4 regions of the Streptomyces sp. NPDC057697 genome follow, and region 2 is predicted to be linked to each of the others. Evidence: riboswitches for the same ligand, from Rfam matches in the RefSeq annotation. Region 2 holds a riboswitch; each other region holds the start of a gene.

What was found. Region 2 has a riboswitch for cobalamin ahead of ACFVFH_RS30370 (ABC transporter substrate-binding protein). Riboswitches for the same ligand answer to the same signal wherever they lie in the genome.
Region 1: another riboswitch for cobalamin. It lies ahead of ACFVFH_RS08585 (ribonucleoside-diphosphate reductase subunit alpha); the one in region 2 lies ahead of ACFVFH_RS30370 (ABC transporter substrate-binding protein).
Region 3: another riboswitch for cobalamin. It lies ahead of ACFVFH_RS14080 (ABC transporter substrate-binding protein); the one in region 2 lies ahead of ACFVFH_RS30370 (ABC transporter substrate-binding protein).
Region 4: another riboswitch for cobalamin. It lies ahead of nrdI (class Ib ribonucleoside-diphosphate reductase assembly flavoprotein NrdI); the one in region 2 lies ahead of ACFVFH_RS30370 (ABC transporter substrate-binding protein).

What each region holds. Positions count from the first base shown of each region.
Region 1 is NZ_JBHVJA010000002.1:805,191-807,381, reverse strand. Features, by position in the region: gene mctP (monocarboxylate uptake permease MctP) at 1-531, shown strand, start outside; cobalamin riboswitch at 697-838, shown strand; gene ACFVFH_RS08585 (ribonucleoside-diphosphate reductase subunit alpha) at 978-2,191, shown strand, end outside.
Region 2 is NZ_JBHVJA010000015.1:17,467-19,657, forward strand. Features, by position in the region: gene ACFVFH_RS30365 (TIGR03842 family LLM class F420-dependent oxidoreductase) at 1-691, opposite strand, end outside; cobalamin riboswitch at 1,112-1,242, shown strand; gene ACFVFH_RS30370 (ABC transporter substrate-binding protein) at 1,281-2,191, shown strand, end outside.
Region 3 is NZ_JBHVJA010000004.1:199,866-202,056, reverse strand. Features, by position in the region: gene ACFVFH_RS14085 (FecCD family ABC transporter permease) at 1-102, opposite strand, end outside; gene ACFVFH_RS14080 (ABC transporter substrate-binding protein) at 99-1,166, opposite strand; cobalamin riboswitch at 1,202-1,392, opposite strand; gene ACFVFH_RS14075 (beta-ketoacyl-[acyl-carrier-protein] synthase family protein) at 1,473-2,191, opposite strand, start outside.
Region 4 is NZ_JBHVJA010000012.1:85,718-87,908, forward strand. Features, by position in the region: gene nrdE (class 1b ribonucleoside-diphosphate reductase subunit alpha) at 1-652, opposite strand, end outside; gene nrdI (class Ib ribonucleoside-diphosphate reductase assembly flavoprotein NrdI) at 649-1,080, opposite strand; cobalamin riboswitch at 1,251-1,474, opposite strand; gene ACFVFH_RS27365 (3-hydroxybutyryl-CoA dehydrogenase) at 1,776-2,191, opposite strand, start outside.

The DNA of each region.
Region 1 (2,191 bases), on a different contig from region 2:
ATCTACAAGGACTTCCTGAGGCCGGACGCGACCCCGGAGCAGGAGACCAAGGTCTCCAAGCTGGTGTCGCTGCTGGTCAAGGTCGGCGCGCTGGCCTTCGTCCTCACCATGGACAAGACGGTCGCGATCAACTTCCAGCTGCTCGGCGGCATCTGGATCCTCCAGACGATGCCGGCCCTGGTCGGCGGCCTGTTCACCCGCTGGTTCCACCGCTGGGCGCTGCTCGCGGGCTGGGCGGTCGGCATGGTGTACGGGACGGTGGCCGCGTACGGGGTCGCCAGCCCGACCCAGGCGCACTTCGGCGGATCGTCCAAGGAGATCCCTGGCATCGGCGAGATCGGCTACATCGGCCTCACCGCGTTCGTGCTGAACGTGGTCGTGACGGTGGTGCTCACCTTCGTCCTGAACGCCGTGAAGGCGCCCGCCGGGACCGACGAGACCTCCCCGGCCGACTACACGGCCGACGCGGGCGACCCGGGTGTCAGCGCGGAGCTCCCGCCGGCCACGGCAGGGGCGCCGGGCGGCCACTGAGGCCCGCGCCAACGGCCCGTCGACGGCCCGTCGAGCCTCCTCCAGCGGGGCGCGGCGGGCCGTCGGCGTGATCCGGCCCCACGGCCCCGGAAAGGGCCGTACGGCTCATTCTGTGGGCCCGCTCCGACGGGCGCGACACAACATGTGGGGGCTGCCTCATCAGGCAGCCCCCACATGTATGCTCGTCCTCGCTGTCGCCGCAGGGGAATCCGGTGAGAATCCGGAACTGTCCCGCAACGGTGTATTCAGTGCGCTTTTGTGCACCCCCGAGTCAGTCCGACGACCTGCCGGCAGCGCATCCGGCTCGACCGAACCGGATGCCAGACGTCCGGGCCTCGCGGTTGGGCCGGTGGACGCCGTGCGGAGTGCTGCCCTGCCCCGGGTGCGTGTCCGCCCGGCTGCCACGATCCCCCGCCGGCCCCGAGCCGAGCGAGGGAGAGCACCACGTGACCATCGCGCCAGCCGATCCGGCTTCAGTCGCCGAGTCCGCAGCAGCCGAGTCCGAGGCAGCCGTACAGGACGGACCGGGGACCGCGCTGCTGCGCACCCTGACCGCCCTCACCGCCGATCTGCCCGACACCGACCCCGGCCGGGTCGCCGCCGCCGCGCTGCGCGGCCGCAGCGCGCGGGCGGACGAGGCCGAGCTGCGCGCGCTGGCCACCGAGGCCGCCGCGGGTCTGATCTCCGAGGACCCGGCCTACTCCCGGCTCGCCGCCCGGCTCCTGACCCTCGCCATCGCGGACGAGGCGGCCGGCCAGGGCGCGGTCTCCTTCTCCGCCTCGGTCGCCGTGGGGCACCGCGAGGGCCTGATCGCGGACCGTACCGCCGAGTTCGTGGCCCGGCACGCGGCCGCGCTGGACGCGCTGGTGGAGCGTGCGCTCGCCGACGGCGCGGACGACCGCTTCGGCTACTTCGGGCTGCGGACGCTGCACAGCCGCTATCTGCTGCGCCACCCGCACACCCGTCAGGTCATCGAGACGCCCCAGCACTTCATGCTGCGCGTCGCGGCCGGGCTCGCCGAGGACGACTCGCAGCGCGCGGTGGACGAGGTGGCGGCGCTGTACGGGCTGATGAGCCGACTCGACTACCTGCCCTCCTCCCCCACGCTCTTCAACTCCGGCACCCGGCACCCGCAGATGTCCTCCTGCTACCTGCTGGACTCCCCGCTGGACGAGCTCGACTCGATCTACGACCGCTACCACCAGGTGGCGCGGCTCTCGAAGCACGCGGGCGGCATCGGTCTGTCGTACTCCCGCATCCGCTCCCGCGGTTCGCTGATCCGCGGCACCAACGGGCACTCCAACGGCATCGTGCCGTTCCTCAAGACGCTCGACGCCTCGGTCGCCGCGGTCAACCAGGGGGGCCGCCGCAAGGGCGCCGCCGCCGTCTACCTGGAGACCTGGCACGCGGACATCGAGGAGTTCCTGGAGCTGCGCGACAACACGGGCGAGGACCAGCGGCGTACGCACAACCTCAACCTGGCGCACTGGATCCCGGACGAGTTCATGCGCCGGGTCGACGCGGACGGCGACTGGTCGCTGTTCTCGCCCGCCGACGTGCCCGGCCTGGTCGACCTGTGGGGCGACGAGTTCGACGCCGCGTACCGGGCCGCCGAGGCGAAGGGCCTGGCCCGCAAGTCGCTCCCGGCCCGCGAGCTGTA
Region 2 (2,191 bases):
CGTGGTTGCCCACCATGCCGCCGAACCACCGGCACTGCTCCCGGGCGTGGTCGAGGTCGTCGCCCACATAGGCGGGGGCGGCGACGCAGATGGTCACGGAGCCGGGGTCGCGGCCCGCCTGCTCCGCCGCGTCCCGCACCGCCTTGACCATCCACTCGGTGAGGAACGGGTCGGCGAGCTGGAGGATGAATCCGTCGGCCTTCTGTCCGGCGAGGGCCAGCGCCTTCGGGCCGTACGCGCCCATCCAGACGGGCAGTCTGCCGTCCTTCACCCAGGGGATCCGGACCGGCTGTCCGTCGACGGTCGCCTCGCGTCCCTCGGCGAGGTCGCGGATGACGTCGATGGCCTCGCCGAGACGGGCCAGGGTGTTGGGCCTGCGTCCGGCGACCCGCATCGCCGAGTCGCCCCGTCCGATGCCGCAGACGGTGCGGTTGCCGAACATGTCGTTGAGGGTGGCGAAGGTGGAGGCGGTGACCTCCCAGGTGCGGGTGCCCGGGTTGGTGACCATGGGGCCGACCACGAGGTGTTCGGTGTGTTCGAGGATCTGGCTGTAGATGACGAACGGTTCCTGCCAGAGCACCGTCGAGTCGAAGGTCCAGCCGTAGCGGAAGCCGTTCCGTTCGGCGCGGCGCATCAGGCCGACGACGGCCGAGGCGGGCGGGTCGGTCTGGAGGACGAGTCCGAAGTCCATGGCGGGTGCTCCCTGGTCGGGGTACGGAGAGGTGGCGCGGGGGTGGCTGCCGTGTCCGGCCCGGCCGGTGAACTCCCTTGCGTCGACGACGACTTCACGGCGCGAGGACGGTCGCGACCCGGCCGGTGATCCGCTGCCCCCGTGTGCCGGGCGGCCGGCGTCCGGGGGCGGGGTGGTCGCGGATGCGGTGGCGGTGTCCTTGAGTGACGTACTGCGGCAGATCCTTCCATATCGGACCACGGCGAACCCTGTACGACGCCGCCACGGACGCGACGTGTGGGCGACGATTCTGGACCGCTTCCGGGGCTTTGGGAAGAGGCCCTCCCGACGGGCCGCGGATGGCCGGCCGCGCGGCGTGCGCGGTGCCGCGGTACCGGCGCGCACGCCCCGGCGCGAGGCCGGGACCTGCCGGAATACGGGGTCTGACACAATGGGCGCAGCAATCTCGGGCGACGCGCGTCAGGAAACCGGTGTGAATCCGGTACGGTCCCGCCACTGTGACCGGGCAGCAGCCCGGAAGCCAGATACTGGCCGCGCCGCCTTCTCGAACGACCCAGGGGACGAGGACATCCCCCGGAAAGGCTCGGCCATGCCCCGGATCCGTCGTGCGCCCCTCGCGCTCATACCCCTGCTTCTGCTGCCGCTCACCGGCTGCGGCTCCGGCTCCGGCGGCGACGGCGGCAAAGCGGCCGCACCGGCCGCCGACGGCTTCCCGTACACCGTCACCAACTGCGGTGTGAAGACGACCTTCGACGCCCCGCCGGAGCGGGCCGTCACCATGAACCAGCACGCCACCGAGATCATGCTGGCCCTCGGCCTCCAGGACCGGCTGGCCGGGACCGCCTACCTGGACGACAGCATCCTGCCGAAGTACCGGTCCGCGTACGCCGGGACCAAGGTGCTCGCGAAGGAGTACCCCTCCAAGGAGGTGCTGCTCGGCGCCGATCCCGACTTCGTCTACGGCGGCTACGCCAGCGCCTTCGACAAGGCCAAGGGCCAGGACCGGGCCACGCTCCAGAAGAGCGGCATCAACACCCGGCTGAACGTCGAGAACTGCACCAAGCCCAAGGTCGGGGTCGAGCAGCTCGCCACCGAGATCACGCAGGTCGCCAGGACCTTCGGCGTGCCGGAGCGCGGCCGGAAGCTGATCGCCGAGGAGCGGCGCAAGCTCGCGGCGGTCGAGAAGGATCTCAAGGGCGCCTCGCACCCCTCGGTGTTCGTGTACGACTCCGGCGACAGCTCCGCGTTCACGGCGGGCGGCAACGGCATCGGCAACGAGATCGTCCGGCTCGCCGGCGGCGAGAACGTCTTCGCGGACCTCGACGCCACCTTCGGCGACGTGTCCTGGGAGCAGGTCATCAAGCGCAGGCCCGAGGTGGTCGTGATCTACGACTACGGCGGCACCCCGGTCGCGGCCAAGAAGAAGCGGCTGCTGAACGATCCGGCGCTCGCGGACGTACCGGCGATCAAGAACAAGAGGTTCGCGGTGCTCCCGCTGTC
Region 3 (2,191 bases), on a different contig from region 2:
CAGCGCCCCGCCGCGCAGTCGCCGTCCGGCGCCCGCTGTGCGGACGGGGCTGCCGGGAAGGGGCGGCCCGGCCACCGCCGTGGCCCGTTCGGTCGCCGTCATCCGGCGAGCCCGAAGCGGCGCAGCCCGGCGGCGACGCGTTCGACGCCCTCGACCGTCCGGATGGTCGGGTTCATGGCCTGGCCGCTCAGCAGGATGTACCGCTTGTGCCGGACGGCGTCCATGTTCCTGGTGACGGGGTTGGACTCCAGGAACTCGATCTTCTTGGCGGCGCTCTCCGCGGTCTGGGCCTTGCGGGAGAGATCGCCGATGACCAGCGCGTCGGGGTTGCGGTCGGCCACCGTCTCCCAGCTGATCTGGGGCCATTCCTCGTGGGTGTCGTCGAAGACGTTCTTCGCGCCGAGTTCTTTGGTGATGATCCCGGGTGCTCCGCAGCAGCCGGCCAGGTACGGGGCCTTGGAGTCGGAGAACCAGTACAGGCGACTCGTCCCGGAAGCGTCGATGCCCTCGGCAGCCTTCTTCACCCGGGCCCGCAGCCCTGCGACGAGCGCGTCGCCACGTTCCGGCACGCCGAACACCTCGGCGAGTTCGTGCACCTCCTGGTAGACGCCGTCCATGGTCAGGGGTGCGGTCCGGGCGCCGTCGCCACCGCCGCTGTTGTCCTTGCCGGTGCAGTCGGCGGGCGAGACGTAGGTGGGGACGCCGAGTGCCTCGAACTGTTCGCGCGGTGCGACGCCGCCCTTGGCGAGCGTGGACGCGAACGACGCGCTGATGAAGTCGGGCTCCTGGTCGAGGACCTTCTCCGACGACGGCCGGTTGTCCGAGATCCTGGGCACCCCGGCGTTGGCCTTCTCCAGGCCCTTCATCACCGGGTCGGACCAGGTCGCGGTGGCGGCCATCCTGTCGGCGAGGCCGAGGGAGAGCAGGATCTCCGTCGATCCCTGGTCCACCGACACGGCGTGCCGGGGCGCGGCGTCGACGGTGACGGTGCGCCCGCAGTTCTTCAGCGTCACCGGGTATCCGTCGGTGCGGCCGCGCTTCGCGGCCGACTCGTCGGTTCCGCCTCCGCAGGCGGTCAGCAGGACGATTCCCGCCGAGAGCAGGGCCATGGTGCGGACGGGGCTGGCTATGGACGGCACGGGGTCCCTCTGCGTCTGAGGGCTCATACGCGGAGCCCGCTGTACGGAATGCCGTGGCCCGGTGCCGGGTCGCGGCCGCCAGCAGGTCTTCGGACTCGGGTTCCTTCGGACGGGACGCCTTCCCAGGACACCCGAGGGTGGTCCCAGTGGCCTTGGCCCCGCCCGTCCCCCTCACCGCTGCGCGTCAGTTCCGGTTTCGCACCGGATTCCCTGACCCCTTACGTGGAGTTCGACTGGCTCCGGCAAGCTATCACGGGCTTCTGCCCAGCTCATGAGGGGTGTGGCCGGTGGTACGCCGGGCTGTGTTCCCCGTCGCACCACCTGGCCGGATGCCTACGGACGCTGAAGAGCGATCACGGCGTTGTGTCCGCCGAAGCCGAAGGAATGGCTGACGGCGCGCCGGATGGGCTGCCGCAGCGGTTGTTTGGTGACGCAGTCGATGTCGAACTCGGGCGCCGGGGCGTCCAGGTTGGCGATCGGTGGTACGACTCCGCGCTGGAGGGTGAGGACGGTGAGCCCGGCCTCGATCGCTCCGGCCGCCCCCATGCAGTGGCCCAGCACGCCCTTGGGAGCGGTGACGGGCGGTCGGTGCGGGTAGACCCGGGCGATGAGGGCGGCCTCGGTGGCGTCGTTGACCGGGGTCGCCGTGCCGTGCGCGTTGACGTGCTCGACGTCCTCGGCCGCCCAGCCCGCGTCGCGCAGCGCGGCCTCCACCGCGGCCTGGGCGACCGCGCCGGAGGGGTGCGGGCTGATGGGGTGGTGGGCGTCGGTGGTGGCGCCGGTACCGGCGAGCAGTGCCCGTGGTGCCGCGCCCCTGGCCTGGGCGTCGTCCGCCCGCTCCAGCACCATGACGGCCGCGCCCTCGCCCATGACGAGACCGGCCCGGTCGGCCGCGAAGGGCCGGCACAGCCCGGCCGGGTCGCCGTCCGCGCGGGCCCCGGCCCCGGATCTGGCGAATCCGGCCATGGCGACCGGGTAGACGATCGACTCGGTGGCCCCGGCGATCGCGATGTCGCACTGCCCGGTGACCAGGAGGTCACGGGCGACGGACA
Region 4 (2,191 bases), on a different contig from region 2:
GCAGGGCCACTCCGCCGCCCCGCTTGGAGAGCTGGAGGGCGGAGTTGACGCCGCGGCCGATGGACTCCAGGTTGTCCTCGACCCGCAGGAGGAAGCAGGAGACCAGCTCGCCGCGCTGGGCCTTGCCCGCGTTGAGGAAGGTCGGGGTGGCGGGCTGGAAGCGGCCGGTCATCATCTCGTCCACCAGCCGGGAGGCCAGGGCCTCGTCCCCCGCGCCGAGGAACAGCGCGGTCGCGACGACCCGGTCCTCGTACCGCTCCAGGTAGCGGGAGCCGTCGAAGGTCTTGAGGGTGTACGACGTGTAGTACTTGAACGCGCCGAGGAAGGTGCGGAAGCGGTGCTCGTGGGCGTACGCCTGCCGGTACGCCTCCTCCACGAACTCCCACCGGTAGCGCCGGATCGGCTCCCGTTCGTAGTAGTCGTTCTCGATGAGGTGGTCGATCTTCTCCTTGAGCGAGTCGAACACCACCGTGTGGGGATCGACGTGCTGGAGGAAGTACTGACGGACGGCCTCGCGGTCCTTGTCGAACTGGATCGCGCCGTCGCAGTCGTAGATGTTCAGCATGGCGTTCAGCGCGTGGTAGTCCTTGCGCGTGCCGATCGGCTCGCGCGGGGCCGCGGGGGCCGTGACCGGCGTGGTGAAGGTGTTCATGCTGCCTGTCGCTCCGTCGTCGATGAGTGTCGTGTCCAAAATTCCCGCAGCCCTTCCCGTACGGCGCGGACATCTCGTTCCGTGCCCAGCAGTTCGAATCGGTACAGCTCCGGGACCCGGCACTTCGCCGAGATCACCCGGCCGGCCAGGCAGTAGTCGGCGCCGAAGTTGGTGTTGCCGGAGGCGATGACCCCGCACAGCAGCGCCCGGTTGGCCTCGACGTTCAGAAAGCGGATCACCTGTCTGGGGACCGCGCCGGCTCGTTCACCGCCGCCGTAGGTCGGTGTGATCAGCACATACGGTTCGGTCACCTGCGGCGTGCCCTCGTGGCGCGGACGCAGGGGGATGCGTGTGGCCGGCAGGTCCAGCTTCTCCACGAAGCGTCTGGTGTTCTCCGAGACGCTGGAGAAATAAACGAGTTCGCTCATGGGTCGCCGTCTCCTCTCGCTCGTTCCCGTCTCTGCCCGAGGACCGGGAGGGAGGAGCGGTGCGGCGCGTACGGCTGGGGACCGGGGGGCCGTGGAACGGTACGCCTCACCCGGGGCCGTGCGTATGCCACCCGGCCCTCCCTCGGGGCCTCGGAGCGCGCGCACCGCTGTCCGGTGTGCGCACCGGTGGCAGGTCTTCGGACTCACGGGCGCGTCTCGTGTCGTTCGAGACTCCTACTGGCCGTCGCTTCCCGGGCCCGATGTGTCGGGCCCAGTGCGTATGACGGCGGTCGTTCCCGCTCACCGCTGCGGGGCAGTCCCGGTCTTTCACCGGGTTCCCTCTTGCGACGCCGAGCACAGCAGTGCCCGGCGAACCACCAGCACCGCCAACACTACATCTGGATGGCCGTGTGCGCGCACACCCCAGATGTTGTGTCGCTGGCGAAAGTTAGGTATACCTAAGTCCTGCTTCGGTCGACGGGGGCGGTGCCGCCTGCTCGCGGGACATTCCGCCCCGACGACGGCACGCGCACGGCGGACGCGGGGCGGAGCGCGGCAGGACGAGGAGCGGCGAGGCGGGATGAGGGGCGGCGCGGAATCACGGCGAGGGGCGCGAAGCGCCGTACTCGCGCTTCACGCCCCTCGCCCGGCACGGCCGCGAGGGCCCGCCGGCCCCCGTGGCGGGTGCGGGCCCCTCAGCCCTGGTCGTAGGTGTGGAACCCCCGGCCGGTCTTCCGGCCCAGCAGACCCGCCTCCACCATCCGCCGGAGCAGTGGCGGCGGCGCGTGGAGGGGCTCGCGGAACTCCTCGTACAGCGACTCCGCGATGGAGACGACGGTGTCCAGGCCGATCAGGTCCGCCAGCTTCAGCGGGCCCATGGGATGGGCGCAGCCGTGCTCCATGCCCGCGTCGATGTCGGCGGCCGAGGCGAATCCGGACTCCGCCATCCGCACGGCGGAGAGCAGATAGGGGATGAGCAGGGCGTTGACGACGAAGCCCGCCCGGTCCTGGGAGCGGATGACCGTCTTTTCGAGTGCGCTGGTGGCGAAGGCCTCGATCGTGGCGGTCGTCGCGGCCGAGGTGTGCAGCGAGGGGACCACCTCGACCAGTG